Regions from separate parts of the Limosilactobacillus mucosae genome, predicted to be linked through region 1. Evidence: predicted binding sites of a transcription regulator. Region 1 holds the regulator's gene; the other holds the start of a gene.

Region 1 (16,060 bases):
AAGATTGGCGAAAAAGTGCTCATAAACTAGATCCGTCCAACGCGTCAGGTGTGTCAGACTTGAATCGCCCGTCAAAGAGAGGACAAAGGCAAACCCCAGGGCGACTGCCGAGACGTGGTCGATGCCAAACAGACTGCCAAACAGCGATGCGCAGACCAAAAGCCCCATGATGCAGCCATAAAAGATGATACTGCGGAACTTATTGAGCGGATGACAGATCTGGTAGAGCACCATGAAGCCAACCGCAGCCAGAATCATGGTTGAGGCCGTTGAAATGTCTTGGCGGCTGAGGCCAAACAGAGCTCCACAGACTACGATGACGCCAACGGTAAACATATCGGTAATCCCACCAGGCAAGGCACGCCGCATAACGTTGGGCAGAAACTTGCCATGAATACGCTGATGATTGGTTTCCAACGCCAGCAGGAATGAAGGCGTCCCAATCGTAAACAGACTGATCAGCGTGATGTGGGAAGGATCGAGCGGGTAGTTGAAGGCAAAGATCAGCGTAAAGATGGACAAGAGCAGTGAGAAGATGTTCTTGACCAAAAACAGACTGGCTGATCGTTCGATGTTATTGACAACCTGCCGTCCCTGGGCTACGACCTGTGGCATTTTGGCAAAGTCAGAATCAAGCAGCACCATCTGAGCGGCATTCATGGTGGCCTCATTGCCTGAAGCCATGGCAATACTGGTATCCGCTCGTTTCATGGCTAAAATGTCATTGACGCCATCTCCAGTCATGGCAACGACTTCACCTTGCTTTTGCAGCGCGGTGACGAATTTTTGCTTTTGATCTGGCGTGACCCGACCAAAAACGGTGTAGCGCTGCAGAGCACTTTCGTATTCATCATCGGTTAAAGCAGCTGCACTGACGCAGTTTTGCGCGCCTTCGATCTGTGCCTGTTTGGCTACGCTGGCAACCGTTAATGGATCGTCACCCGAAATAACCTTGATCTTGACGCCTTGTTCGGCAAAATAGCGGAAAGTGGCTGGAGCAGTCTTACGAACGGGATTTCTCAGCAAAATGAATCCTAATGGGTTAACCGGCGCACTGAGACTGGCTTTGGTCAGCTGCCCTTGATACTGACCGAATACCAGGACCCGGAAGCCTTGCTTGGCATAGGGCTCAAACTCGCTGCTAAACATGGCGGCATTTTCTCTTAACACCATTTCCGGCGCGCCTAAGACGTAGCTTTCATTGCCAAAGCCCACGCCCGAGTACTTCCAGGCTGAACTGAACGGCACGATCTGATCCGCCTGGCGTCCGCTGCCTTGCGTAAAGTATTCTTTCATTGCTTTCATCGTTGAGTTGTCACCAGGCATGGCCGCGCAAAAATCACTGATCAGACTACGCAGCCGATTTTCGTCAACCTGTGCTTGCTGAGCAGAAAAGAAGCGCTGGACCTGCATTTGATTTTCGGTGATCGTCCCGGTTTTATCAACGCAAAGTACCGTAACGCGGGCCAGCGTCTCAATGCTTTTCATGCTGTGCAGCAAGACCCGCTGCTGCGCCAGTTTCATGGCACTTAAAGCCAGCGCAACGGTTGCCAATAAATAGAGCCCTTCTGGAATCATACCGATCAAAGCTGCTTCCATAGAAACGATGCTTTGTTTGAGCGGATTGCCATTATGCACGTATGATTCATAAAATAGCGCGGCACCAATTGGAATGATGATAATGCCGACGAATTTGATCAGCCGATTGAGTGATTTGATCATGGCTGATTCTTCGGTCGTATCCATTTTTTGCGCCTTGGCTGTCAGCTTAGCCGCATATGAATCAGCGCCGACATGCGTCAAGCGTACGCGCGCCAAACCGGAAACGACAAAGCTGCCTGACATCAGACTGTCGCCGGGATGCTTGGCAATCTCATCAGCCTCTCCGGTCAGCAGCGACTCATTGACGTTAAGCGAGCCGGTTAAAAGCTGGGCGTCAGCTGGAATCTGCTGCCCGGTTTTCAGTTCGATGATGTCATCTAAAACCAGTTGATCAGTCGGCAGCTGTACTGATTTGCCATCACGAATTGCCGTTGCTTTGGCAGCATTCAGCACTGTCAGTTTTTCCAGCACTTTTTTGGACCGTAATTCCTGGATAATGCCAATGACGGTGTTGGCGATGATGACGGGCAGAAAAGTCATGTCCTTAAATGAGCGAACCATGACCAATAAAACGGCTAAAACGACGAAAATCAGGTTAAAAAAAGTAAACGTGTTGCTGTAGATGATCTGCCGCGTGGTTTTAAAGGTCGTATTGATTGCGGTGTTGGTCAAGCCTGCCTGGGTCCGCTGCGCCACCTGATCTTTAGTTAAGCCGGTATCAGGAGCGGCATTGAAGTGCTCAATCCGTTCATCTTTAGCGGTTACTGACTGTTGATGATGTCTGCGCATACAATCATCCCTTTCTGCTTAAATTCTAATTTTATTTTAGCATTCTTTGCGATTTGGTACGGTTACCTTTAAGATAAATTAAGAATGATTTTGAGAGGATGGTTGATATGAGCACAGAACCGACTTTTGAACGCGGCGCAATCACGTTTTTAAGCGGCCGGCTGACGCTAAAAGAAGCCGCAGCAATTTTTGCCCACATGCCATATGAATTGGATTACGTTAACAAAAATGATGAATATGTCTGGTACTCGCCTAACCCGTGGCGCGACAACAACCGGCTGCAGAAACGCTTGACGCATTCGGTGCTGGGCTGTCATCCTAAGCCTGTACAGCCACTGGTCAAGCAGGTTTTAAAAGCTTTGCATACCGGTACAAAAGACGTGGTTGAATCGCCACAGGTCATGGACGGGCATCGTGTTTTGATTCGCTATTATGCAATTCGTGATGCTCAAAATCAGTACTTGGGGGCGCTGCAGGTTACCGAGGACGTTGAGCGAATCTGCGAGCTTTGCGAAGCCCATGATTTTGAACATGGGATAGTTGATGGTAAAATAATTGATGGCGTATCGGCGGCTTCAATCCATGCCAATCGTTTGCAAAAAGGCGAGCAGCTTGCCGACATCCAGACGCCGGACAAGACGCAGGACGCGGTTTCTGGCGCTTCAGTAGAACAATAGCAGGGGGAATTGATTTGGCTTCAAAAAAGTTTTATGCCGTGCGCCGTGGCAAGAAGCCCGGCATCTACACCAGCTGGCCGGAATGCCAAAAACAGGTTGCTGGCTTTGCTAATGCGCGCTTCAAGGGATTTATGACCAGAGAAGAGGCTTTGGCATGGCTGCAGCAGCCGGAAAAGAGCAAGCCGCGGGCCGTCAAGCATGCAACACAGACCAGTCTGGATCTATTCGGCGAGGAACAGGGCCTCCGATTTATTCCGACGATTGTTTTTTATACGGATGGCGGTTCACGCAATCGCGGCAATCGACGGGGCGATCACGTTCACCAAGATGATCTCGCAGCCTGGGCCTATCTGATTCGGTTTGAGGATGGCTTAAAAATCACCGATACGGCTGGTGAATTGGGTGCTACCAACAATCGCATGGAGGTCATGGGGCTTTTAAAGTGTCTACAGCGTCTGCTTGAGTTAAACCTGCAAAACGAGCCGATTGAGGGTATTCTCGACTCGCAATACGTTTTAAATGCGATCAATAAAGGGTGGCTGTACAGTTGGGTGCGGCGCGGCTGGAAGACTTCTGGCGGCAAGCCGGTTGCCAATCAAGAACTCTGGGCCGAGGTGAGCGTGCTGCTGCCTAAATTCAAGCAGCTGCGCTTTAAATGGACCAAGGGACATGCCAACAGTCACGGCAACGTTACGGTCGACCAGCTGCTGAATTCAACGATGGACAATCTTAAAGCTTAAATTTGATTAAAATAAAACTCGTTTGGTCGCGCGTTATGGCGGATCAAACGAGTTTTTTGCAGTTTTAATGACGAAATGCGGCGATCAAAGAGACTCAAACCGGATCGTGACCGCCAGTGCTTTTTAAGTAGCCAGGCTGAACTTGACGCAGTCTTGGACAGGAACGTTAAGCTGCTCAGTGTTCTGTGCAGTCTTACTTACGGTTTTATGCACGAAAATCGGTATAAAACATATGATGAGAAAATCATTACCTACTTTTTACCAAAAATCGGAGCGAAGTAGGTAGTTGCAACCCTCGCAACCGCTCCAGATTTGAATTTTCACAGGTCCAGTAGGTTTGCGACCACGAGGATTTTCCTGAATTAACCTGCCAGCAGTTTGACGCTGATTATAGTTGATGGTGACTATTCAATATGTATAAATAAAAAAAGCTATCAGATAACGATTCCCCGCAGTTTAAAGAAACGGAACCGTACCAAATAGCTGGTAGTCAAGAAAGAAGTGAATGTCGGCACTCCTTACGGTTAATTATATTACTATACTGCCGTGTAAAAGAAAACCCCTAATCTGAAATTTTATAAGAAAATTTGTGAATAATTTTCATGTTTTGGTTTAAAGTTGCAATTGCAACCGATTATCGATATAATATTGAGCAAGAAAGGGGGGGAAGCTTTGATCGATGTATTGCGCGAGATGGGAATGGCATCGCGAGCCCTAGATGCCATGGCTAACGCGGAATTTAAGAAGCTGGATCTGGCACGCGGTCAATTCGTATATTTGGTTCGAATCTATGAGCACCCTGGCATTATTGCACGCGATTTGGCAAAATTAATCTTGATGGATAAAACAACGATTGCCAGAGCAGTTGCCAAACTGGAAAAAAACGGCTTGATCGTGCGACGGTCCGATCCGGCCAATCATCGTATCAAGCGAATGTACGTCACGAAAAAAGGAGCGGAATTATACCCGTTTATCATTCGTGAAAACGAGCATTCAAATGACGTTGCTTTACAAGGCTTTTCACCTCAAGAAGCGCAGCAGGCTCACGACTACTTGCAGCGGATGCGCCAAAATCTGGAAAAAGACTGGGATTTTGTTAAAGCAGGCGGTCAAAGAAATTATTAACGATATTTAAGAGATAATAAAGACATTAAATGAGTAAAGGAGTTTTATTATGAAACGTGTCGTAGTAGATGAAAGTTTTTGGGAAGTCTTTCCAGATGCAGAGATTGCAATTATGTACGTTGATGGGATTGATAACCATGATACGGATGAAAACAAGGCCGAACGTGCTGAATTATTAAAACAGGCAACCGCGGAATCAGCCAAGTTCACCAAAGAAGAAACTTTCCGTGATAATCCAGTCGTTGCACAGTGGCGTGAAGCCTATGCCAAGTTCCCTAAGCGTAAGGGTGCCCGAGCATCAATTGAGGCACTGCTTAAGCGGGCCAGCCAAGGACACGTTTTTGAACCGATTGAGCCATTGGTTGACGTCTACAACAGCATCTCGCTGCGCTATGGCGTTCCTGTTGGTATCGAGGATCGTGATAAGATCGCCGGTGACATGCATCTGGGCAAGGCTAAGGGCGGCGAAAGCTTCCAACCAGTTGGCGCTGACAAAGATGATCCAGCTCGGGAAGGCGAGATTCTCTATTATGACGATGAGGGTGCCGTTTGCCGCAGTCTAAACTGGCGTGATGCTCAACGCACGATGCTGACCAGCGATTCTAAAAACGTGGTTATCGTTATGGAAGCAGTTAATGAGGATCAGATTCTGCGGACGCATGAGGCGATGGATGAGCTGCAAAAGCTGATTGAACACTACTTTGGTCAAAAGCCGAGCGCACCACACTACTTGACTAAAGAAAATCCGATTGCCGATGTAGACTAGGTGAGTGCAGATGAAGATCGGAATTGATAAGATGGCGTTTGCGACAACGTCGGAATATATTGATTTGACTGAACTGGCTAAAGTGCGCGGTGTCGATCCCAATAAATATCTAATTGGGATTGGTCAAAGCGAGCAGGCAGTTTTACCGCCTACGCAGGATATCGTGACAATGGGAGCTGCTGCTGCCGACAAAATGCTGAATGAACGTGATCGAGAGCGCATTGCCACGGTGATCGTTGCTACCGAATCAGGAATCGACAATTCTAAAGCCAGCGCAATCTATGTTAAGCGGCTGCTGAATCTGGATGACTACGTAAGGACCGTTGAAGTTAAGGAAGCCTGCTATTCAGCAACGGCTGCGATTCAATTTGCCAGAGGACAGGTGGTATTGGAGCCAGAAAAGGCGGTTTTGGTAATTGCAGCTGACGTGGCGCGTTATGGCTTAAAGACGGCTGGCGAGGTTACGCAGGGTGCTGGAGCGGTTGCCATGCTGATTACGGCTGCACCGAGGATCCTGGCAATTGAACGGACTAGCGTTGCTTATTCGCAAGACGTGATGGACTTTTGGCGGCCGCTTTATGCTACTGAAGCCATGGTCGATGGCAAGTATTCGACCAACGTCTACATTGACTTTTTCAAGCATACGCTGAGTCGCTATGAAAAATTAACGGATCGCAAGCTGGATGATTTTGCGGCAATCGCTTTTCATCTGCCATTCACTAAAATGGGCAAAAAAGCTTTGGAAGCTGTCTTGGGTGAACGGGATGATCAAACGGCCTGGCGTCTGCGCAAGGCACTGCTGGCCAGCCAAAACTACAGCCGCCGGGTCGGCAATCTCTATACCGGTTCGCTTTATTTAAGCTTGATGTCGCTTTTGCAAAACGACCCTGATCTAAAGGCAGGTGAGCGCGTCGGCCTGTTTAGCTATGGATCCGGTGCGGAAGGCGAGTTTTACAGCGGGATTCTGCAGCCTGGCTATCAAGAACAGCTGAGCAACGTGGCTGGAGATCTCAGTGAACGCCAGCTGATTTCGATTGCGGCCTATGAGCAGCAGTTCAATGACCAGTTAGGAATGAATAAAGCAGATGTTGAGTACGACATCAGTGCGGATCCGGCTCGTTTCGTCTTAGCCGGTCAAAAGAATCATCAGCGCCAATACGTTGATAAGCAGCAGCTGTAAAATTTTCAAGCTGACTGAGATTGCAATTCGTCATTGCCTTTTTTATAATTTATTAAAAAACGATTATAAAAGAGGCGCTTTTTGATGAGAAATGATATCTATTTTGATCCGATGACGGTTGAATGGGTGATGGCGCATTGCGATATTGCGCGGCTCGGCGTACAGGATGACGAATCGGTGTATGTCGTTCCGGTCCACTTTGGCTATGAATTGGATGAGCAGCAACATTTTCATCTTTACTTTCATGGGAATGCGGCCGGTCAGCGCGCTCGTTTGATGCAGGCTAATTCGCATATTGGTGTTGAGATGGAAAGCGACTATCAACTGCTTCCCGCGCCGCAAGACAGTGCATTTAGCGCCCGGTTTCGCAGCTTGATTGGCAAAGGAACGGTTAAAGAGCTGACTGATGCGGCTGACAAGGTGCATGCCTTAACCGTGATGATGCATCATTATGTGGCCAGAATGCCGCATCCGCTGACTGCAGCAATGGTTGATCCGGTTCATGTCTGGCGCGTGGATCTGGATGAGGTTTCATGTAAGGTGAAAAATCCGGATCATGATTGGCAAATGATTTTAAAACAGCTGGGGCATCCCCTTGAAACTACTGATGCAGTAACTGCCAGCAGTCAAAAGTCTAATGCTGATAATAAAGATTAAAAAAGAGATGGGAAAACTCCCATCTCTTTTTTTAATAGATGCTATCGCGGAAAAGACCAACGACTTTGCCTAAAATGGTTACCCGGTCCAGGATGATTGGGGCCATTGTATCGTTTTCTGGCTGCAGGCGATAATGACCGTTTTCCTTGAAGAAACGCTTGCAGGTAGCCTCATTGTCATCATTCATGGCAATTACGATATCGCCATTTTTAGCGGTATCCTGTTTACGAACGATAACCTTGTCGCCGTTTAAGATCCCCATGTTGACCATGGAATTACCTTGAATCTGCAGCATAAACAGATCGTTATGGTCCGGAATCGAAGGCGGGATCGGGAAATAATCGGTTGCATCTTCGACAGCGAGAATCGGCTCACCGGCAGCAACGATTCCTAACAATGGAATTTTTTCCTGCTTTGGCGCAATTCCCAAGACATCCATGCCGGCGGGCGTAATCTCTAGGGCACGCGGCTTGGAAGGATCCTTTTGCAGGTACCCCTTCTTGATAAGCCGATTGATATGCCCGTGAACGGTAGACGTAGATGAAAGGCCGACAGCTTTACAGATTTCGCGAACAGTTGGCGGATAGCCGTGAGTGGCGACCTGTTGATGAATGTAGCTGAGAACGGCCATTTGCTTGCTGGCTGCTGTTTTTACCATGTTGCCACCTCATTTTCAGATTTGGAGCAATTATATCATACTTGCCAAATATTTTCAAACATACGTTCGTTGAAACTTAACGGCGCGGATTGCTTGCTAAATAATGCGGCGTTCGCTACACTAAGTAACGTAAAAATCGCTGTTTAAGGCAGAGGGGAAGAAAATTATGGCTGATTCACAAGCACAAGAAAAGCTGCTCAAACGAATCAATGAGCTGGCACACAAAAACAAAGCGGAAGGACTGACCGCGGCCGAAAAAGCTGAACGCAAACAGCTGCGCGATCAATATCTCAAGAATTTCCGAGAGGCTTTTCGCTCAAATATTGAGATGATGCGGATCTTTGATAAGGATGGCAAAGAGGTTACACCGGAAAAAGTTCGGCAGATTCAACGCAAAAAAGGGCTGCGTGACGACTAATTCAATGATTAATTCATCGAATGCGTCTTTTATTTGACGCCGATATCGTGTAACATTAGTATCGTTATCTAAAATAAGGGGGAAACATCCATGAGTACTGGGCTTAGTATCATGTTGATCATCCTGGCACTGCTGGTTGGCCTTTTGGTTGGCTTCTTTGGTGCTCGGAAATACATGGAAAACTACCTGCGTAACAATCCGCCGATTTCTGAAGATATGCTGCGGACGATGATGATGCAAATGGGCCAAAAACCTTCAGATCGCAAACTGCACCAAATGATGCAAGCGATGAAGGCTCAAGCGCGCAAGGCAGGCAAATAGCAATTAAAAAGGACCGGTGCACTGCATCGATCCTTTTTGATTAATATTGACGAAAATCCTGGTCAGTCTGACTGATTTTTAGTGGCCAGCTGTCAGGCTAAAGTCAAGACTTAATTTAAAATTGATAAGCCCGATTAAAAATCGTCGTCTTTTGGTTTTTCGGGCATGTAGTAGTGATAATTGGGATCAAGCTCGTTGTCCAGCTGATCGAATGCCATCTGCATCTGTCGTTCCAATTCCTGCTGATTTTCATCAGTCAGGCGCATTTTACGGTCAATGTAGATTGGCTCGCCGAAATTGATCTTGCGTTTTTGTCGCTTGAAGATGCTGCTTAGTTTCAATGGCCCTTGGTAGACGGCTGGCACCAGCGGCACGTTGGCCATTTTGGCGATGATCAGCGCGCCGCCTTTGATCTTGCTGGAATAACGCGAGCCGGTCGGAAAGATGATAGTTGAGCGATCACCATTTTTAAGCAGTTTGACCGGTGTTTTAATAGCAGAAGGGCCGGGATTTTTGCGGTTGACGGGAAAAGCCCCCAGCTTGCGCAGAAACCAGTTGGCAAACCGCCCTTTGAACAGCTCTTCTTTAGCCATGAACGTAAATTTCTTAGGATAGACTGCCAGTGCTAACAATACCGGATCCAACCAGGTACGATGTGGTGCGACGATAATGTAGTTGCCCTCGGGAAGGCGATCTTTATGTTCAATCTGAGGCCGACCGTTAAACAGCGTTAACAGCGGATTGACCAGATGAACCAAGAAATCATAGAGCATTTAAACAACTCCCAATTTTTAAAGTAATTTTATATATTTAGTATGACGAACCATACTCAAACATGCAAGCAAACATATACAGCTACAGTAAATTATTAGCAACCAAGTGAGGAAAAATATGACAACCGTTCAGCTTAAACCAAACGAGCGCATTGATCAGCTCAGCGCGCAAGGAGTACAAATCATTCAATCCAGTGAAGTTTTTGCTTTTTCATTAGATGCCGTCTTGCTGGCAGATTTTGTGCGGCCAAATCAGCGTCAAAAAATCAAAATCGTGGATCTGTGTGCCGGGAATGGCGCAATCGGTTTGTTTTTGCACCATAAGCTGGGGGGACATTTTTATGAAATCGAGCTGCAGGAACGGCTGGCTGACATGGCTCGGCGATCAGTAGCCTTAAATGATCTGACAGCCCGCTATGAAGTGATCAATGATGATGTTGCCAACGTCTACCGATACGTAGCCAAGGACCGAGCCGATGTGGTCGTGTGCAATCCGCCTTATTTTAAGAACGCGCCGGCCAGTCAAAAAAATCCAAATCGCTATCTGGCCATTGCCCGTCATGAATTGACGATTGATCTGGCAATGGTCTGCGATCGGATGAGCGGCCTTTTGAAGATGAATGGACGCGGCTATCTGGTTCATCGACCGGACCGCCTGCCGGAAATCTTAGCGACAATGACGGCTCATCGATTGGCACCCAAGCGGATCAAGTTCGTATATCCCAAACCAGGCATGGAGGCCAATATGGTGCTGATTGAGGCAATTAAAGACGGCAAGCCGAATGGGACGCGGATTATGCCGCCGTTGATCGTGGCGGGCGAAGATGGTAAGTATGGTCCGGAAGTGCAGGCGATGCTTAATGGCTCAAATATCTGAGCAGCATTATTATTTTTACGTGCTCTATTGCGCGGATCACACGCTTTATGGCGGCTACTCTACGGATGTCTGGCGCCGGTTTGCGATGCATCAATCTGGCAAGGGAGCCAAGTATACCCGACCGCAGAAACGCCATCCACTCAAGCTTTTGTACTATGAGGAGTTCGATAATCAGCATGATGCGCTGAGTGCGGAATGGCATTTTAAACATCAGTCGCGCGCTAAGAAAATTGCTTACTTGCGAGCACATAATATTAAAATTTGATTAAAGATTCTTCCATTCAATTAAATCTGTCTGTATAATCTTTTTTGGAGATAAAGATTTGTTTATGTAGTGGAGGAATTTGAGATATGAAGATTATTGCGTACGGGATTCGTGAAGATGAACGTCCTTATGTTAAAAACTGGCAATGGGCCAATCCAGACGTTGAGCTGATCTGTACGGACAAGCCGCTGGACGTTGAGTCGGCTGAATTGGCCGCGGGCTGCGATGGTGTGGTTGCCTACCAGCAGAAAAGCTACTCGGCTGACCTTTTAAAACAGCTGCATGAGATGAACATTCACAACCTTTCTTTGCGTAACGTTGGCGTTGACAACATCGATGCTGAAGCGGCAGTCAAGTATGGTTTTAAGATTACCAACGTGCCGGTCTACTCGCCAGCTGCCATTGCTGAATTTGGCGTCACGCAGCTGCTGAACCTATTGCGGCGAACTAAGGAATTTCAGAATAAGTTTGCCAAGCGCGACTATCGTTGGGCGCCAAACATTGCCAGCGAGCTCAATCAACAGACGGTCGGCATTGTTGGCGCGGGTCATATTGGCCGAGTTATGGCGCATATCTGCCGGGGCTTTGGTGCCCGCGTGATGGTCTACAATCATCGTCCTAAGCCAGATCTGGTTAAGGCTGGCGTGTTTACTGATTCTTTAGATGAGCTGTATAAAGAGTCGACGGTGATCTCTTTGCACGTGCCAGCCGTTAAATCAACTTACCACATGCTCAATCGGGATGCCTTTGCCAAAATGCAAAAGGGTGTTTTGATCATTAATATGTCGCGCGGTTCTTTAATCGATGAGCAGGATCTGATTGAAGCGCTTGATAGCGGCCAGGTTGGTGGGGCTGCTCTGGATGTCTTGGAAGATGAGACCAAGATTTTTAACAAGGATATGGCCAATCAGCCATCCAACTATCCGGCATTTGATAATCTTGAATCGCGCGAGAACGTTTTGATTACACCGCATACTGCATTCTATACCGATGAAGCCGTGCGCAATATGGTTGAGCAGAGTCTGGATGCCAGTCGTGAATTGATCTTGACGGGAGCCAGCGACAAACTGGTTAAACTAGGATAATAATTTTGACACGATGTTTTGCAGACATCGTGTTTTTTTGATTATGAAATTGGAATTTTAGAAGCGTTTTCTCATCATTTAGGTTTCTTTTGAAGAGCTTTCATAAACAAAAATAGCTAAAATTGTTAAACTATGAACTTTTGGGTTATACTGGAAGTAACGATGAAAAACAACTAAGCCAATCGGAGGTATGAAATCAATGAAGATCTTAGCTTATGGTATTCGTGAAGATGAAAAACCTTTCGTTAAGGAATGGGAACAAGAAAACCCAGAAGTTGAAGTTGAAATTACCGACAAGCTGCTGGATGAAGAAACGGTCGCAATGGCAAAAGGCTTTGATGGGGTAGTTGTCTACCAGCAAAAGCCATATACCGATGCGGTTTTTGAAAAGCTGGACTCCTATGGCATTCATAATGTTTCCCTGCGTAATGTTGGGGTTGACAACATGAACCCAGCTACGGTTAAGAAGTATGGGTTTAAGGTTACCAACGTACCGGTATATTCACCAGCTGCCATCGCAGAATTTTCCGTTACGCAATTGATGAATCTGTTGCGGCGGACCAAGGAATACTTCCACAAGTTTGAGCGTGGCGACTTCCGCTGGGCCCCACAGATTTCCCAAGAACTGAATCAGCAGACGGTCGGCGTTATCGGGACTGGTCACATTGGTCGTGTTGCAATCGATATCTACAAGGGCTTTGGTGCTAAAGTGATCGCCTATGATGTTTATCACAACCCAGAACTGGAAAAAGAAGGCCTTTACGTTGACACTTTAGACGAGCTCTATGCCAAGGCCACGGTAGTTACGCTGCATATTCCGCTGTTCCCATCAACTGAGCACATGCTGAACAAAGCAGCCTTCGATAAGATGCGTGATGGTGTCTTTATCGTCAATGCCTCGCGTGGTCCGCTGATTGACGAGCAGGCTTTGATCAATGCACTTGACTCTGGCAAGGTTGCCGGGGCAGCATTGGATGTTTTGGAAGATGAAACCAAAGTCTTTAACCACAATATGGTGGGCAAGAACATGACCTATCCAGAATTCTGGAATCTCAATTCACGTGAAAACGTTCTGATTTCGCCACACACGGCTTTCTACACCAACATTGCCGTTCAGAACATGGTTAAATTCAGTCTGTCAGCCAATAAGGACCTGATTGAAACCGGGACCTCTGATAAGCTGGTTAAGTTTGACTAATTCAAATAATTGAAGAAAAAAGGCTTGCGATGGCAGGCCTTTTTTTGTATACTATCAGTCGGTGCTAAATGCCCAATTCACACCTGGCGGGATGTCAGAGGAAGTGCCAGCTGGTGCCCCTGACAGATGAACGACAGGGAGGAAAAAACTATTTGGAGGTATGATTCATGTCTGTTGTTAGCATGAAGCAATTGCTTGAAGCCGGTGTCCACTTTGGTCACCAAACTCGTCGCTGGAACCCTAAGATGAAGCCATTCATCTTTACGGAACGCAACGGCATCTACATTATCGATCTGCAAAAGACGGTCAAGATGATCGACACGGCCTACGACTACATGAAGGACGTTGCTGCTAAGGGCGGCGTTGTTCTGTTCGTTGGTACGAAGAAGCAAGCACAAGACTCTGTTGAAGAAGAAGCTGTGCGTGCAGGTCAATACTACGTCAACCACCGTTGGCTGGGTGGTACCCTGACCAACTGGAAGACGATCCAATCTCGGATTGCTCGCCTGAAGGAATTGAAGAAGATGAGCGAAGACGGTACGTTCGACGTACTGCCAAAGAAGGAAGTTTCCGTGCTGACTAAGCAACGCGAAAAGCTGGAACGTTTCCTGGGCGGTATTGAAGACATGCCACGCATCCCAGACGTTTTGTACATTGTGGACCCACACAAGGAACAAATCGCTGTTAAGGAAGCTCAAAAGCTGCACATTCCAATCGTTGCCATGGTTGACACCAACACTGACCCTGACGATGTTGATGTTATCATCCCATCCAACGATGATGCTATTCGTGCCGTTCGTCTGATCACGGCTAAGATGGCAGATGCTGTCATCGAAGGCAAGCAAGGCCAAGACGATGCCAAGCAAGCCGAAGCAGTCGTTGAAACTGCTGACGAACCAAAGGAAGTTTCTTCAGACGATCTGCAAAATCTGAAGAACAGCGTTGAAGGCAACAACTAACCAAATTAGTTAACGCTTGGGCTGTTTTGCAGTTTGGACCATTTTGGCCTAAGCGCAAAACAGCCTTTTTCATTAAAAACAACTATTTTTAAGGAGAGACGTACTCATGGCTGAAATCAAAGCTAAGCAAGTAATGGAACTGCGGAAGAAGTCCGGTGCCGGAATCATGGACGCTAAAAAGGCCCTGGTTGCCAGTGATGGCGACATGGACAAGGCAATGGACTGGCTGCGTGAAAAGGGGATTGCCAAGGCTGCCAAGAAGAGCGACCGTATCGCTGCTGAAGGTCTGACCAACATTGCGGTTGATGGCAACACGGCAGTTATCGTTGAATTGAACTCAGAAACGGACTTTGTGGCTGCTTCTGATCCATTCAAGGAATCACTGGCTGACGTTACCAAGGTGCTGCTGGAAAACAAGCCAGCTGACCTGGACGCTGCTTTGGCTTCCAAGACGGCCAACGGTACGCTGAACGATGACCTGATCTCCACGACGCAAAAGACTGGTGAAAAGGTTTCTCTGCGTCGCTTCGCCTTCGTTAACAAGGAAGACGGCGACAACTTTGGTGTTTACCTGCACCAAGGCGGTCGGATTGCTGCGCTGGTCGTTCTGCAAGGCGCTGACGAAGAAACGGCTAAAGACGTTGCCATGCACGTTGCTGCCGTTAACCCAGAATTCATGACGCGCGAAGAAGTTCCAGCTGATCGTCTGGCTCACGAACGCGAAGTCTTCAAGGAAGAAACGCTGAACGAAGGTAAGCCTGAAAAGATCGTTGACAAGATCGTTGAAGGTCGTCTTAACAAGTTCCTGTCCCAAATCTGCCTGGCAGACCAAGACTTTGTCAAGGACCCAGACGTAACGGTTGCTGAATACGTTGAATCCAAGGGTGGCAAGCTGAAGAGCTTCATCCGCTACGAAGTCGGTGAAGGTATCGAAAAGAAGCAAAGCGACCTGGCTGCTGAAGTCAAGGAACAACTGAAGTAATTCGTTAATTGACGAAATTGCGCACTGGTCGATGACATCGGTGCGCTTTTTTTGCAAAATCATGCATAGCAGGAAGGAATTTCAAATGTCTAAAGTAAAATACAACCGGATCGTTTTGAAACTCAGTGGTGAAGCTTTAGCGGGTGAAAAAGGCTTTGGTATCAATCCGCCGGTAATCAAGAAGATCGCTGAAGAAATCAAGCAGGTCTGCGATTTGGGCGTTCAAGTCTGCATCGTCTGCGGCGGTGGCAACATGTGGCGCGGCGTTACCGGTGAACAAATGGGAATGGAACGTGCTCAAGCTGACTACATCGGCATGTTGGGTACGATCATGAACGGTCTGTCGCTGCAGGATGCGCTGGAATCAGTTGGGGTGCCAACACGAGTTCAAACTGCCATTGAAATGCGTCAGATTGCCGAACCATACATTCGTCGCAAGGCCATTCGTCACCTGGAAAAGGGTCGTGTGGTAATCTTCTCTGCTGGTACGGGCTCGCCATACTTCTCGACTGACACGACGGCTGCATTGCGGGCTGCCGAAATGGATGCCGATGCAATCTTGATGGCTAAAAATGGCGTTGACGGCGTCTACTCTGCTGATCCAAACAAGGTCAAGGATGCCGTTAAGTTTGATCATCTGACGCACATGGACATTTTGGACAAACACCTGCAAGTGATGGACTCCACTGCCAGCTCGCTGTCAATGGACAATCACATTCCATTGGTAGTCTTCAATCTGAACACGCCTGGCAACATTGTCCGTGTCGTTAAAGGCGAAGAGATTGGGACCACGATTGAGGGGGAATAAATAATGGCTGAAGGTAAACAAATCCTAGCAGAAGCTAAAGAAAAGATGAGTAAGTCTGGGGACGCATTGCGGCGGGCACTAGCTGATATTCGGGCCGGTCGCGCCAACGCCAGCTTGCTGAACTCGGTTAAAGTTGAGTACTACGGTGTGCCAACGCCTTTGAATCAGGTTGCTTCGATT
Region 2 (16,060 bases), 250 kb from region 1:
TACCCATGCCGTAGTCAATGTATTCATTTTTAAAAAAGGCACTGGCAATCTTGACCGCTTCTTCGTCATGATACTTAGGTAGGCGAACCGGGGCTGACATGGTGGGCGAAACTGCTGAATTCTTGATAATCGGTTCCTGTTTAAATGTCGGTGCTTGATAAGGGTGGGAGACAATGCGGCGCTGACTTTCTGGCCAGCGTTGATTACCAAAACCACGAAAATCAATGTTGATCTGCAGACCCTCTTGTTCGCGCAGCAGACGTAGCAGTGTTTCTAACTGATCCAGCTGCTGGTTGGACATTGAATAAAGAGGATAGGAATGCGTTCTAAAATGTGGCCGGTAGATCTCAAAAAAAAAGTTAAACTGATCGTCATAATGATCATTGACTACCAGAATATGATAGATGGTTTTAGGCAGTCTTTTAAATAATGGCCAGACCTGTTCAGCAATTTGATGAGCAGCGCTGGCAAGTGAATCATCCATGGTTTACCTCATTAAATTTTTAATCGCCCCGCAGTTGGCAGCGAGGTCATGCTGAATATCAACAATCAATCAAAACAGCGAGATCTGCTGTGTATTGGCATCGCTGAGCCGGCTCAATGCAATGGAAATATTGCGGACGGCAGCCCCCGACCAAGCCTGATGAAAAATGCCAAGCAGATGATCGGTCAACAGTTTTCGTTCAGCAGTTGGCTCAATGGTAATCTCATGACTATAGCTGGTGCGGCCATTCTTATCGGTAACGCCATTGGCATAGCCAATTCCCAGGCGAATGCGACCGGCTTTTTGATGATGCCTGCTGAGTCGATCGATTACGTCGTTGGCAACCTTGATGATACCCTGCTCAATGTCTTTTTGACGGCTGAGATCTTTAGGCATGACTTGTGAACTGCTCCAGCTGGGATTTTTAGGGGTCAGCCGTACGGAAAGATCAGTGCGGTCAATACCCCAAGCCAACGCGTAAAGATGAGTACCGGCAACGCCAAATTCATGCTTAAGCCAATGAGGATCGGTATGAGCTAGATCGCCAACGGAATTAATGCCTAAAAGATTTAGTTTCGCAGCTGTTTTTTTACCAATGCTCCAAATATTGGTCAAATCATGTCGCGGCCAGATACGAGCGGCAAAATCATGATATGAAAGCCGTCCCTGAAAATTAGGCGCGTGCTTGGCGAACAGATCTAAGGCCAGTTTTGCCTGCAATGGATTTTCACCAATCCCAACCGTAGTCCGCAAGCCAAGTTCTTCAAAAACAGCCCGCTGAATTACCGCCGCTGCTTTTTCAGGAGTTGCGCCAAAAAATGGCCAGGTGTCGCTTAGATCAAGGATGCTTTCATCGATTGAGTATGGCCACCAGTGATCAGCATCGGCATAGCGACGGAAAATCTGATTGATCTGCCGGTTTTTTTGCCGATAAAGCGCCAGTCGCGGCGGAACGGTTAAAAGTCTGGCATCACTGGGAACCTTGTAGCCGCGGTCAACGTTGCGAATGCCAAAGTGCTTTTTGGCCAGTGGCGAGGTGGCGACGACCAGACCGCTGCCATTATTTTCATGTTCAGCCATGACCAGCAGAACGGAATCCAATGGGTCAATTCCGCGCTGAACGCTTTCAATACTGGCGAAAAAAGACTTATTGTCAATCATCAAATAAACGCCATGTGGTTCATTATGGTAGTCAAGCATCTCAAAATGGCATCCTTTCAGGTAACTTTTAATCAATTATACGAACGTGTGTTTCAAAATGCAAATTAAACCATTAAGCAGCTGGTCTGATCCGAAACACGAAAGCAGCAGGTTGGCTGATGGCTTGCCAAATCAGCAGCGGATATCATAAATACCGGTTCGAAAAAATGTTACATTATTGTTGCAAATGAGTTACAATGGTAATGAAAAATTGAATCCGGAAAGGGGCGGTTGACATGATTAAGCAGTCGAAGCATTGGCTAACGGGATTGTTGATGGCAGCAATGGTGCTGAGCTTAACTGGCTGTGCATCAGTCAGCGCTCCAACCGGCAACAATCAGTCAGCCGATTCCAGTAGCTCAGCGACAGCAGTTTCGCATCAGCGGGCTCAAAAGAAGCATGCGGCTGCCAAAACCAGTAAGGCCAGCCAAACGTCGCAAAGTATCAGTTCATCAGTTGCAGCCGCAACTTCCAGCAGTCTTGATAGTGCGGCTATTCAATCATCAGACGCAGCGGTTCAGAAAGCCGAGCCAGCGACATCAGCAGCTCAAACGGCAGTCAGTCAGGCAGCTGCTTCAAATGAGTCAGCGCAGGCGGCTGCAACGGTTAACGATCAGGTGGTTGATGGACTTAACCAAGCCGCTGGTCTACAGCCGGAAAATGGCGACCAATACATGACCTCACCAACCAGTGATGGCAGCTGGCAGGTTGACGTACGGACCAGCAACGGTGCAGGGCAGGATCCGAATGTCTCGCATTTAAAAGGAATCTACAAATACAATCCAGCAACCGGTCAATACCAACAGATGGATCCAATGACTGGTGAGTTCAACTAAATATCAACATTGCCAATGGTCATGAACGCTGGACGGTTGGCAATGGTTTTTTGCTCAGTGAAAGCATCCGTTAAAACGGGTGCTTTTTCTATTCTCAAAAAAAGCTTGACGATTATGGGAAAGAGAGTAAACTAAAAAATCGTTAGGTACATAACTGTTATGTACCTAACGATTTTAATTGGAGGAAATAAAATGTCGATTAGCGATGAAATGCTGTTTGGTCATCTGTTTTTGTTGGGCATGGACATTCGAATGGTATCCAAGCCTAAACAGCGTGGCTTTCATGGTCAGGGACGCGTCTTGTTCCTATTGTCGAAACATGAGAATATCTCGCAGCGTGAATTGGCCAGTCTGGCACAGATCAAGCCGGGTTCAATGACTGAGATTCTGACCAGAATGGAAAGAGACGGTCTGATTACAAGGCAGCGCGATGTCAGCGACAAGCGCGTCATTCATGTGCGGCTGACCAAAGCAGGTACTGAACTGGCAAAAGAAAATCATCAGCGTCATCAATGGTTCTGCAAAACTCTATTCGGAACGCTGAGTGATGAGGAAAAAGCAGAACTTAATCGATTGATTTTAAAAATTGATCAAAACATCAAAAATGAATGTTTAAAAAATAAAGAAGGTGAGAATAGTCATGCTTAAGATTGCCAAACGTAATCTGCAATGGTGGGCCGTTGTCTTGGCGGTTTTATTTATGGTTGGTCAGGTCATTTGTGACTTGACGATTCCAACGCTGACCTCGGAAATTATCAATCGTGGGGTAGTCAAGCAGGATCTGTCGTTTATTACTCATGAAGGATGGATCATGATGGGAGTCGCGCTGATTGGACTGTTAATGGCAATTGGCAATATTTATTTTGCAGCCACACAGGCGATGAAGGTCGGCAAAAATCTGCGGGCTCAGATCTATCACCGTGTTTTTCGGTTTTCGGAGCGTGAGATGTCAGAGTTGGGAACCTCATCTCTGATTACGCGCTCAACCAATGATGTGGTGCAGATTCAAAACGTGATCGTCCAGATGCTGCGGATGATGATTCAATCTCCAATCATGTTGGTGGCGGCCTGTTTTTTGGCTTATCAGCGTGAACCAAGACTGACCAAGATTTTTCTGATCAGTCTGCCGATCTTGGCAGTAGTCATTATTATTATCATGTCGATGGCCACGCCTTTGTTTAAGAGTATCCAGAAAAAGACTGACCGCATCAATCTGATTTTTAGAGAAGGCTTGACTGGCGTGCGGGTAATTCGGGCCTTTAATCAAGACGACTTTGAGCAGGAACGCTTTAAAAAGGCTAATCGCGACTATACGGATACTGGAATCAAGGCCTTTACGCTGGTCTCGTTGATGTTTCCGGTAATGACCCTGATTTTGAGTCTAACCAACGTCAGCATCATCTGGATGGGCAGTCATCTAATTGCGAACATGACGATGGAAGTTGGTGATCTGATCGCGTTTTTAAGTTATGCCGTAATGATCTTGATCAGCTTCATGATGCTTTCGATGATCTTTGTCTTTGTTCCACGGGCGCAGGCATCGGCAGTTCGAGTCAATGAGGTCTTGGAAAAGCCGATCAGCATTCACGATGCGCCAAAGGATCAGCAGCTAAAGCTCGATTTGAGCAAACCAGCCTCATTAAGCTTTGATCATGTCGATTTTCGCTATCATGGCGCTGAACGACTGGCGCTAGCCGATCTGAATTTTAAGGTTAAGGCTGGTCAGACGCTGGCAATCATTGGCGGAACGGGATCAGGCAAGTCAACTTTGGTGAATCTGATTCCACGGCTTTTAGAGATTGAAAAAGGCGAGATTCGAGTCAACGATCAGCCAATCAATCGCCTGAGCCAGCATGATCTGCACAGCTTGATCTCGATAACGCAGCAAAAAGCCGTGCTGTTTACGGGGACGGTTCGCAGCAATCTGCAGTTTGGCAATGATCAGGCTGATGATGAACAGATGTGGCATGCCTTAGAAGTAGCCCGGGCAGCTGATTTCGTCAAGGAAGCTGGTGGCCTGGATGCGGTCGTTGAGCAAAACGGGAGCAACTTCTCGGGTGGACAGCGGCAGCGGTTGGCAATTGCGCGGACGATCATTAAAAAAGCATCCGTTTATGTTTTTGACGATTCGTTTTCAGCGTTAGACTTTAAAACCGATGCCCAGCTACGAATGGCCTTAAAAGCCGACCCGCAGATCAAGCAGGCCGTGACGGTGATCGTGGCGCAGCGGATCTCAACGGTTGCCGATGCCGATTTGATTTTGGTACTGGATGAAGGACGCGTGGTTGGACAAGGAACGCATGCTCAGTTGAAGGCTGACAATCCAACCTATCAGCAGATTCTGCATTCACAGATTCAGGAAGGAGATGAAGCACATGCGTAGAGGACCACATGGCGGACCACGCGGCAAGGGAGCCAAGGCACAGGATTTCTGGAGCACGACTGGTCGCTTGTTTTCCTATCTGCGGCCATGGGCTTGGGGAATGATTTTCTCGATCGTGCTGGCCATCATTTCCGTAATTCTATCGATCGTCTCGCCTAAGATCTTAGGACAGGCCACGACGACGATTTATCAAGGAATAATGAAGGGCTATGCTCAGATGAAGGCTGGGCAGCATCTGACCGCATTGCCGATTGATTTTGACAAGATCAAGCACATCGCCATCATCGTCGTTTTGCTTTATTTGTTCTCAGGCCTTTTCAGTCTGGCACAGCAGGTTATTATGACCAATATTTCGCAAAAGGTGGTCTATAACCTGCGACGTGACGTTAAAGCGAAGATGAAGGTCGTTCCGGTTAAGTTCTATGATACGCACAGCAACGGGGATCTGATGAGTCGAATGGTCAACGATATGGATAACATTGCCACCACGCTGCAGCAGAGCCTGATTCAAATGATTACCAGTGTGATTACGTTTGTCGGAGTGCTGGCGTTGATGCTGTCCATCAGCTGGAAACTGACGCTGGTTGCGCTGATCATCGTGCCTTTGAGTCTTGGTGTCGTTGGCATGATTGCTCCCCGCGCGCAGAAACTGTTCAGTACGCAGCAAGAGGAGCTCGGCAAGATCAACGCACAAGTCGAGGAAACCTTTGCTGGGCAGACGATCGTGCGGACGTTTAATCATGAAGAAGATGAAGAAGCCAAGTTCGCGCAGAAAAACGAGAAGTACTATCATTCTGCCTGGCTGGCACAGTTCTTTTCGATTCTGATCTTCCCGTTTATGAACTGCATCAAAAACGTTGGCTATCTGCTGGTTGCCGTGATTGGGGCGGTGCAGATCATTCATGGTCAGATTACGCTGGGGAACGTCCAGGCGTTCTTGCAGTATACCAATCAATTCTCGCAGCCTTTGACTCAGGTTGCCAATCTGAGCAGTACGATTCAGCAGACGATTGCCTCAGCTGAGCGAATCTTTGAAGTGCTGGACGCGCCGGAAATGGATGAGCGAATTTTAAAAGACCAGCCATTGCCCGGTCATGATCAGCCTAAGATTGAATTTAAAGACGTTCAGTTCAGCTATAATGACGAGCCGCTGATTCAAGACTTTAATCTCAAAGCGCCAACCAATCATATGGTCGCAATCGTTGGGCCGACTGGGGCCGGCAAGTCAACGATCATCAATCTTTTGGAGCGTTTCTACGACGTCAAGGGCGGTCATATCTATCTTGATGGTCACGATACGCGGACGATGACCCGCAGCCAATTAAGAACGCATATTGCAATGGTGCTGCAGGATACCTGGCTGTTTAAAGGCACGATCTTTGACAACATCAAGTATGGTCGTGAGGATGCAACTGAAGAAGAGGTCTATCAAGCAGCCAGATTAGCCTATGCCGACAGTTTTATTCGCGAGCTGCCAGCTGGCTATCAGACGGTGCTGGATGAATCCGCGTCCAATATTTCCCAGGGTCAGCGGCAACTGCTGACGATTGCCCGAGCATTTTTGGCTAATCCAGAAATTCTGATTCTAGACGAGGCGACCAGCTCAGTCGATACCCGAACCGAGTCTTTGATTCAAAATGCCATGAACGATATTCAGCAGAATCGGACCAGTTTTGTCGTGGCCCATCGTTTGTCGACGATTCGCAATGCTGAGCAGATCATTGTCATGAATCATGGGCGCATTATTGAAACGGGCAATCACCAAACCTTGATGGCTAAGCAGGGCTTTTATGCTGATCTTTACAACAGTCAGTTCTTGGGTAATCAGATTTAGCTGATCATTCAGTGCTTGACATTTAAAAAAAAGATGTTAGATTAATAATCAGTTAAAAATAAAGCATAAAAATGAGAACAGTGATGAGAAGAGTAGATCACAACGGGTCGTTAAAGAGAGTCCGATCAGGTGAAAGCGGACCGACCAATAATGATTGAAGATGAGCTCGGAGTTCGTTCAGGGGTCAATAGGCTACCTGAGCCGGCAAGCGACCGATATCTCGCCCAGTATGTCCGTACTGAATGAGGCTGTCATTGTGAGATGGCAGTGAAAATGGGTGGTACCACGAAACGCCTTCGTCCCATGATTTCCTAAACTGATCGGGAAATCAGGATGAAGACGTTTTTTGTTTTTATGGAGGAATCATCATGGCAGTCAATGCACGCAACGGTTTATTGAAGTTAACGTCACGCTGGAACAACGAGGCAGTTCTCAATCCAAAAGAGATTTTAATTTTAAATCTGATGCCAACCAAGGAAGCGACGGAATGGCAGTTTCTGCAGCGTCTGCACGAGACTGGCATCGACTGCACGGTGACGTTCCTGTATCCGGCTACCCATCGTTTTCGTCATTCCGGTGGTGAAAGAATCAAGCAGCACTATGTCTGTCTGGACCAGATTCGTCAGCGATGTTTTGACGGCTTGATCATTACGGGAGCGCCAGTCGAATGTCTGCCGTTTGAAGCCGTTGACTACTGGGATGAGTTTAAGCAGATCGTTGAATGGGCTCACGATCACGTTAAATCGATCATTTATGAATGCTGGGCAGCTCAAGCAGGACTTTGGAACGATTTCGGCTTGCCCAAGCAGAAAATGAGCCATAAGCTATTTGGCGTTTATCAAGGAACCGCAAGCTGTGATTCAGCGCTGTTAAAAGATCTCAATACGATCAAGATTCCGCAGTCTCGGCATACCAAAGTTAAGCTGCCCAAGCAATTGCCAGCAGGGCTAAAGATACTGGTCGCCAACCAGACGATTGATCCTTTAATCTATCAAGCTGATGAAGGGCATTCGATCTATATTACCGGACATCCTGAATACAGCGCCGATACGCTCGACAATGAATATCAGCGTGATCAGCAAAAGGGCCTGGCTATTCTGCCGCCGAAAAACTATTATGTTGATCAAAATCATCTGGATATCGACTATTCATGGCGGCAACCTGGAATTCAGCTTTATCGCAACTGGCTCAATAGCTTAGCTGGTTAGCGATCAGACATCGATCTGACAGCGGATGTGTTAGAATAAAGACCGAGTCTAAATAAAGAGGTCAAAACATGCGCGAATATCAAAATACGATCCAATCCTTGAATGCCATGGTCGATGATGGCATCGTTCCTGGAATCAGCTGGGCAATCTTTGAAGGCAAGACAACCTTAAAAAACGTGGCCGGTCTGGCTCAGCTGCAGCCAAACAAAGAACCACTGATCGATGGCATGCTCTATGATGTGGCATCACTGACCAAAGTCGTGGGCACCATTCCCGTGATCATGCAGCTAAAGGATGCGGGACTTTTGGACTGGGATGATCCGGTCGTCAACTGGCTGCCAGAACTGAATGATGATCGAGCTACGATTCGCAATCTGCTTACGCACACTTCCAGCATCGAAGGCTATATTCCGCATCGCGATGAGCTGCCGGCCGCTGAGCTGACTAAAGAAATGCTCAATACTCTGCGCGTTGGTCCTAATTTAAATAAGCAGATCCGCTATGCTGACGTTGGTCTGATCTATGTTGGCTGGATTGCTGAAAAAATCCTGGGTGAGCCGATTCAAAAAGCAATTACGGAACGGATCTTAAAACCGCTGCAGATGAATGATACGACGTTTTTCCCGGATCCGGCCAAGTGCGTGCCAACCGAGATTAAAAAAGAACGGGGATTGATTCGCGGTCAGACGCATGATCCCAAAGGCTATGTCTTAGGTGAGCACTGCGGCAGCGCGGGGATGTTTTCCACGTTGGATGATCTGTTAAAATTCAGTCATGCCTTGCTTGAAACGAATCTGGACGGACTGGTCGAACCGACAACGATCAATAGTCTGTTTTATGATCAGACGCCGATGAATGGTGAACATTTGCGCAGCTTTGGCTGGAAACTGTTCCATTCGCGCAGCTGTGATCATCATTTTGTTATTTCGCATACTGGCTATACGGGAACGTGGATGGTTTTGGACAAACAGACTGATCAAGGGATGATCGTCTTGTCCAATCGCGTTCATCCAAGTGCCGATAATCAAGCCTTCTTGGATGCCAGGGATCACTTGTTTGCGACGTATCTAAATGAAAAGGATCAGTAAAAAACGTCACGCAGCGCTGCATGACGTTTTTTTATTGGTTTTGCATTGAGCTTTTAAGATTGTCCATTCGTTTGATGACCAGTGTTTCAAATAAAACCAGCAGGCATCCAAAAGGCAGTACCCAGTTGTCGGGAGCAATCAGCAAGAGAATGATCAAAAGCCAAGAGCCCCAGTTCCATTTGCTTTCAACGCGCATGGTGCTGGCCAGCCGCTGCTTTAGCTGAGGGTCACGGGCCAGATCCTGGTTGCCGCGTAGCCAGGCATATAAGCGAAATTCCCAAAAGCTTTCAACAATAAAGATAATCGTGATCAAAGTAGCATAGAGATCAGTATTAATCATTCATTCACCATTCCTTTGACTAGAAGGTCGGCTTGATTTCCAGGGCCTCTGCCTGACTGAGATCGGCAGCGGGATATTTGTGGTGCAGGGCAGCCAACAGGATCTTTTTGGCGATCTCACCGTTGCGCGTCAAAATTGGTCCGTGGAAGTAAGAACAGTAGACGTTTTTGTAGATTGCGCCTTCACTGCCATCCTCGCCATTATTGCCATGACCGGAAACGACCTTGCCCAATGGACGCTCACCCTTGCCTAGATAAGTCTTGCCATTGTGATTTTCAAAGCCATGGTATTCCTGCCCGGTTTCTTCATTTTTAATGGTAATGTCACCAATGAAACGGTTATGGTCCTGACTCAGCGTGTAGTGATCCAAAACGCCCAGACCAGGAATCTTTTCACCGTTTGCGCCAACATAGTAGTGCCCCAGGAGCTGGTAGCCGCCGCAGATCGCCAATAGCGGCTTGCCATCGTTGATAAATTTTTCGATTCCGGCTTTTTTGTTGGGCAGGTCTTTTGAGACAACCAGCTGCTCATAGTCCTGGCCACCGCCAAACAGTGCCATGTCAAACTCGTCAGGATTAAATTCCTCATCAATGCTGATAACCTTAACGGCAATGTCGGCGTCCATCTGTTTGGCATAATAGCGCAAGGCGATGATGTTGCCAACGTCGCTGTAGGTATTTAGCAGATCACCATAAAGATGGGCCAGATTCAGATGGTACTTGGTCATTAGTCCATCCCTCCTTTAATGTATCCTTTTTCGGCCAGCAGCTTGCGGAGCTGTAAAACGGCCGTATAGCTGGCTAAGACATAAACGTGATCAGTTGGCAGATCCTTGATTTTGGTCAGTACGCTGGCAAGTTCCGGTTCTTTCCATATATTGTCGACTCCGGCCATCGTCAGTCGCGTGGTGATATCTTTGTAGCGCTCGCCGCCAGTCATATACTGCTTGATATCATGCTGAGTCAGCTTTTCAAAGTCGCCGTCCCAGATCCAGCTGGTGTCGATCCCATCGGCGTAGTTGGCGTTTAACAAAAAGACAAAGCTGAATGGTTCGGGATCAGTCTCGATCATATCAAGAACCTGATTGAGGCCAACGGGGTTCTTGACCAAAATCAGCGTTGTTTTTTTACCATCGATATTGATCTCTTCTTGGCGTCCAAAGACTCGTTCGTCGGATTCAAAGGCATGCTTGATCTGCGATTGACTGACGCCTAGGAAACGACCCAGCGCATAGGCCGCCAGCGCATTGTAGATGTTGTAGAGACCACCGATTTCAATCCGATATTCCTGGCCGTCAAGTTCAAACGTTGAGCTGGTTGGCGTCAGTTTTCCCAGTTTGGTAACGGCGTAGTCAAGCTTAGGACGCTTAAAGCCGCAATGTGGGCAGAAGTAGTCGCCTAAGCCGGCATAGGTGATCAGGTGGTAGTGCAGAATGTGCTGACACTTAGGACAAAGCAGACCGTCAGTATTGGCTGGAGCTCTCAAGTCATCGTGATGCTCGTGGTTAAAGCCGTAATAGATAACGGGGTTTGGCAGGTTCTGCGTGTTGAAGAGCTGCTCGTCACCGTTGGCAATGATCGTGGCTTTTGGTGCCATCCGCACGCCTTTGAGAATCTTTTCATAGGTTGTGTAGATTTCGCCATAGCGGTCCATTTGATCACGGAAAATGTTGGTAAAGACAAAGGCAACTGGCGTGATATAGGAGGTGACGATGGCTACGTTGGCCTCGTCAACTTCCAAAACGGCCAGCCCTTTTTGCTTTGGCTTGGGTGCGGTGATAAACGTCGTAACGATTCCTTGCTTCATGTTTGAGCCGGTGGGATTGGTCAAGACATCGCTGTATTTTTCGCGCAGGACGCGGACGCTTAGTGCAGTTGTTAAGGTTTTACCATTAGTCCCAGTGACAATAACCAGGTCATATTTTTTAGCAAACGACTGGAGAATGTCGGGATCCAGCTTTAAAGTGATCTTGCCTGGCAATGAGCTGCCGCCGTGCATGAAGGTATGCAAAAACCAATAGCTGGAGCGACCAGCAAATTCGGCAAATGAGCTTTTCAGTGACATAAAAAAATCCTTCCGCAAAATAATTTTTAACTTATTATAGTACCGATCAATTTTAAACTTTGCATCCAAAAAAAGAAAGTCATCATGCTCAAATCGTCTAAAAGGTCCACAGCAGCGATAATTTGTGATAAAATTTTATACTTGTGTCGACTGAATTGCAGCCTTGAGTCAGACGGTTTAAAATAAGTCTGATTTTCGGTATAATTTAGTTACTATTGCAAAGAAAAGGTGAAAGAGCGTGGCACAGTTATTCTTCAAGTATGGCGCGATGAATTCCGGCAAGTCGATCGATGTCTTAAAAGTAGCTCATAACTACGAAGAACAAGGCAAACCAGTTGTTTTACTGACCAGTGGCGTGGATACGCGGTCAGGGCGGGGGACGATTGCCAGTCGAATTGGTCTGGAAAGAAAAGTTCATCCAATCATGAAAGACACCAATGTCTATGAATACGTCAAAAACATTGATCAGCGCATCTACTGCGTCTTGATCGATGAGGCTCAGTTTCTGTCCAAAGAGCATGTCTTACAGCTGACGCAGATCGTTGATGAATTGAACATTCCCGTCATGACGTTTGGCTTGAAGAATGATTTTCGCAATGAACTGTTTGAGGGCTCCAAATATCTTTTGATCTATGCGGACAAGATCGAAGAAATGAAGACTATCTGCTGGTTCTGCCCTCATAAGGCAACTATGAATCTGCGCATGCTTGATGGTCATCCCGTTTATGAAGGAGAACAGGTTCAAATCGGCGGCAACGAGTCGTACTACCCGGTTTGCCGCAAGCACTACTTTCACCCGCTGCTGAATAAGAAACAGGAGAAATAATCATGGAAATGGAAGAAATCTTTGACAAGCTTCAAGCGGTTGCCGATCGCTATGATGAGCTCAATGAACTGATCAGTGATCCAGAAGTGATTGCCGACACGGCACGGTTTATGAAATTGTCCAAGGAAGAGGGAAGCCTGCGTGAAACCGTTGAAAAGTACAACGAATATAAACAGGTAACGCAAACCATTAAAGATGACGAAGAAATGCTTCGTGAAATTGATGATCCTGATCTAACGGCAATGACCAAAGATGAGATTGCCTCGTCTAAGGAACGGCAGGCCACGCTGGAAAAGGAATTGGAAGTGCTTTTGATTCCTAAAGACCCGAATGATGACAAAAACATCATCATGGAAATTCGTGGGGCTGCTGGCGGGGATGAAGCCAGCTTGTTTGCAGCCGATCTGTACGACATGTATCTGCGCTATGCCGAAAAACAAGGCTGGAAAGTTGAAGTCGTTGACAAAAATGAAACTGAAGTCGGCGGCTTTAAGGAAATCTCTTTGCTGATCACTGGCGATAAGGTCTACTCCAAGCTGAAGTTTGAAAACGGCGCGCACCGAGTTCAGCGGGTACCGGTAACGGAATCGGCTGGTCGTGTGCACACGTCAACGGCGACGGTCGGTGTAATGCCTGAAGCTGAGGACGTGGAAATTGACATCGATCCTAAAGATATTCGTACCGATGTTTATCGCTCATCTGGTGCCGGTGGTCAGCACATTAACAAGACTTCCTCTGCCGTTCGGATGACGCACCTGCCAACTGGTATCGTAGTAGCGATGCAAGACGAGCGTTCCCAACAGCAGAACCGGGCTAAAGCCATGCGGATCTTAAAAGCGCGGGTTTACGATTACTACCAGCAAAAAGAACAGAATGCCTATGATCAAAAGCGTAAGGATGCGATTGGGACTGGGGATCGTTCCGAACGAATCCGGACCTACAACTATCCGCAAAACCGGGTTACCGACCACCGGATTGGCTTGACGCTTAACAAGCTGGATAAGATCATGGCTGGTGACTTGGATGAGATTATCGAGGCCTTGATTATTGCCGATCAAACCAAGAAATTGGAGCAGCTGCGCAATGAATAGACCAACCAGTGAGTCTTGGAACTATTTTCAAGCTCAGCGCTGGGCAGCCGAATATTTGAAAGAACGCGGATTGGATCCACAGACACCTGAATTTATTTTGAAAATGATTCATGACTGGAACACGACAACGCTTTTAATGCATAATCGTGATCGCATGCCATCCGAAGAAGCAGTGCGGTTTCGGCGGGCAATCGAGCGGGTGGCCGATCATGAACCGCCGCAGTATGTCGTTGGCAAGGCGCCGTTTTACGGGCGAATGTTTATCGTCAGTCGCGACGTCTTGATCCCAGAAAGCGAGACTGAGGAACTGGTTGAGTGGGTACTGGACACGATGCCAAAAGATAAGCCGCTGCGTATGCTGGATTTGGGAACTGGCAGTGGCGTGATTGGGATTACGCTAAAGCTTGAAAGACCGCTTTGGCAGGTGACGCTTAGTGATATCTCAGCTGGCGCCTTGCGGGTAGCGACTGCCAATCAGCGTCTGCATGGAACTAATCTGCCAGAAATCGAAAGCGATATGTTTGCCAGACTGGCAGATCAAAAGTTTGATTTGATCGTTACTAATCCACCATATATTGCAACGTCAGAAATCTCTTTAATGGATAAGGCCGTTTTAGACTATGAGCCACCGGTTGCTCTGTTTGCCGATGAGCATGGGCTTGGCTTTTATCATCGGCTGTTTGAAAGCATTGGTGATCACTTAGCGCCGCATGGTCAGCTGTTTGGTGAAACCGGATTTGACCAGGAGCAAAGCATTCAAGACCTTTGTCATCAAGTTGCGCCATATGCTCAGATCGAAACTCGTCATGATATGGCCGATCGCATGCGGATGATTCATGCATGGAACTTTTAAGTTTGGGAAGGAAGCACGATTTTGGAAACAAGAATTTTTAAGCTGAATGAAATTGATCAAGCAGCTCAAGCCATTAAAGATGGACAGTTAGTGGCTTTCCCAACTGAGACGGTCTACGGTTTGGGTGCCGATGCTACTAATGAGGCTGCGGTCAAAAATGTCTATCTTGCCAAAGGACGGCCCAGCGACAACCCCTTGATCGTCCATGTCGCATCGATTGAAATGGTTGAACGGTACGCGGCTGAGATTCCGAACAGCGCGCGTCAGCTGATGAAGGCATTTTGGCCCGGTTCATTGACGATTATTTTAAAGATCAAGCCAGGCTCACTTTCAAAAACGGTTACGGGGGGACTGGCAACAGTGGCCTTTCGCTACCCTGACTGTCAGCCAACGCTGGACCTGATCTTAAAAGCCGGCGTTCCAATTGTTGGTCCATCCGCTAATACGTCAGGAAAGCCTAGTCCGACAACGGCTCAGCACGTCTTTCATGATTTGAATGGCAAGATTTTCGGGATTCTTGATAATGGTCCGACCCGGGTAGGAGTTGAGTCAACGGTACTGGATCTGTCGACGCCGCAGCCGGCAATTCTGCGTCCAGGTGCCGTTACCAAAGCTCAGATTGAATCTGTGATCGGTTCAATCGACTTGGATCAGCACCATGTTGGGACCAATGAAACGCCTAAAGCTCCAGGAATGAAGTATCGCCATTATGCACCGGGCGTTCCAGTAGCCATCGTTGATCCGCAGACGAATTGGCAAAGCGTTAACTCCTGGATTGAAGAGCAGCCGTCTAAGGTTGGGGTAATGGCTGAAAAACAGATCCTGGATGCATTCAGCTGGTCGGATAATGCTGTCATCTACTCGCTTGGCGAAGACGTCAGTGATGCCAGCTCACATTTGTTTGCCGGCCTGCGATTCTTTGACGATCAAAAAGACGTTGCCTCCATTCTGGTACAGGGGTTGGATGCAACCGGTCTGGGCGCAGCCTACATGAACCGTCTGAATAAATCGGCTGGCGGCAGGCATTTTGAGGTACCGGTCAAATAATTGATAAAATTTGCTTTTTGCCTAAGCAACCAGGTCCGTTTTTGGTACAATAGTTGAGAAACATTTAAGGAGAGTTATATATTCATGGGCAAGTTTGAAGTTATTGAACATCCACTGGTTCAACACAAATTAACGATGATTCGCGATAAAAACGTTGGGACTAAGTTTTTCCGCGAAACGGTCAAGGAAATTTCAACGCTGATTGCTTACGAGGTTTCCAAGAACATGCCGCTCAAAGAAGTTGAAATCGAAACGCCAATCTGCAAGACGACGCAAAAGGAACTGGCCGGCAAGAAGGTTGCTATTGTGCCAATCTTGCGGGCTGGTCTGGGAATGGTTGAAGGATTCACCGATTTGATTCCGGCAGCCAAGATCGGCTTTATCGGCATGTACCGTGATGAAGAAACGCTTAAGCCACATGAATATTTCGTCAAGCTGCCAAGCGATGTTTCGGAACGTCAATTATTCGTTGTCGACCCAATGCTGGCAACGGGTGGTTCGGCAGTTGATGCAATTGGCGCCTTAAAGAAGCGGGGCTGTGAAGAAAAGAACATCAAGTTTGCCTGCCTGGTTGCTGCTCCAGAAGGCGTTAAGGCAATCCAAGCCGCTTATCCGGATGTTGACATCTACACGGCAGCCTTGGATGAACGCTTAAACGAACAAGGCTACATCGTCCCAGGACTAGGCGATGCCGGTGATCGTCTTTTTGGCACCAAGTAGTCTGATCTAACATTAAAGGTTCAGTCTGTGACCTGTTCACGAGCTGGGCTTTTTTATTTTGCCAGATAAAAGTCTTAACATTTTTT

What was found. The regulator LexA, encoded in region 1, represses DNA repair genes until DNA is damaged. The targets are predictions, from matches to a motif close to CNAACANNTGTTNG.
Region 2: a site for LexA is predicted at 1,726-1,739, ahead of H0G69_RS02060 (Y-family DNA polymerase). Genes of this name have one in related genera too.

The regions. Positions count from the first base shown of each region.
Region 1 is NZ_CP058954.1:704,604-720,663, forward strand. It holds gene H0G69_RS03430 (cation-translocating P-type ATPase) at 1-2,391, opposite strand, end outside; gene H0G69_RS03435 (PAS domain-containing protein) at 2,499-3,068, shown strand; gene H0G69_RS03440 (ribonuclease H family protein) at 3,083-3,808, shown strand; gene H0G69_RS03445 (MarR family winged helix-turn-helix transcriptional regulator) at 4,481-4,933, shown strand; gene H0G69_RS03450 (B3/B4 domain-containing protein) at 4,983-5,699, shown strand; gene H0G69_RS03455 (hydroxymethylglutaryl-CoA synthase) at 5,710-6,879, shown strand; gene H0G69_RS03460 (pyridoxamine 5'-phosphate oxidase family protein) at 6,964-7,536, shown strand; gene lexA (transcriptional repressor LexA) at 7,568-8,194, opposite strand; gene H0G69_RS03470 (DUF896 domain-containing protein) at 8,361-8,612, shown strand; gene H0G69_RS03475 (YneF family protein) at 8,703-8,933, shown strand; gene H0G69_RS03480 (lysophospholipid acyltransferase family protein) at 9,068-9,706, opposite strand; gene H0G69_RS03485 (tRNA1(Val) (adenine(37)-N6)-methyltransferase) at 9,825-10,583, shown strand; gene H0G69_RS03490 (GIY-YIG nuclease family protein) at 10,567-10,848, shown strand; gene H0G69_RS03495 (D-2-hydroxyacid dehydrogenase) at 10,935-11,933, shown strand; gene H0G69_RS03500 (D-2-hydroxyacid dehydrogenase) at 12,133-13,131, shown strand; gene rpsB (30S ribosomal protein S2) at 13,299-14,090, shown strand; gene tsf (translation elongation factor Ts) at 14,197-15,072, shown strand; gene pyrH (UMP kinase) at 15,158-15,880, shown strand; gene frr (ribosome recycling factor) at 15,884-16,060, shown strand, end outside.
Region 2 is NZ_CP058954.1:457,647-473,706, forward strand. It holds gene H0G69_RS02055 (hypothetical protein) at 1-484, opposite strand, end outside; gene H0G69_RS02060 (Y-family DNA polymerase) at 554-1,684, opposite strand; gene H0G69_RS02065 (hypothetical protein) at 1,921-2,520, shown strand; gene H0G69_RS02070 (MarR family winged helix-turn-helix transcriptional regulator) at 2,713-3,168, shown strand; gene H0G69_RS02075 (ABC transporter ATP-binding protein) at 3,161-4,903, shown strand; gene H0G69_RS02080 (ABC transporter ATP-binding protein) at 4,887-6,737, shown strand; gene H0G69_RS02085 (homoserine O-acetyltransferase/O-succinyltransferase family protein) at 7,106-7,945, shown strand; gene H0G69_RS02090 (serine hydrolase domain-containing protein) at 8,014-9,033, shown strand; gene H0G69_RS02095 (hypothetical protein) at 9,065-9,373, opposite strand; gene H0G69_RS02100 (type 1 glutamine amidotransferase) at 9,393-10,100, opposite strand; gene H0G69_RS02105 (Mur ligase family protein) at 10,100-11,437, opposite strand; gene H0G69_RS02110 (thymidine kinase) at 11,676-12,263, shown strand; gene prfA (peptide chain release factor 1) at 12,272-13,354, shown strand; gene prmC (peptide chain release factor N(5)-glutamine methyltransferase) at 13,347-14,207, shown strand; gene H0G69_RS02125 (L-threonylcarbamoyladenylate synthase) at 14,229-15,254, shown strand; gene upp (uracil phosphoribosyltransferase) at 15,339-15,974, shown strand.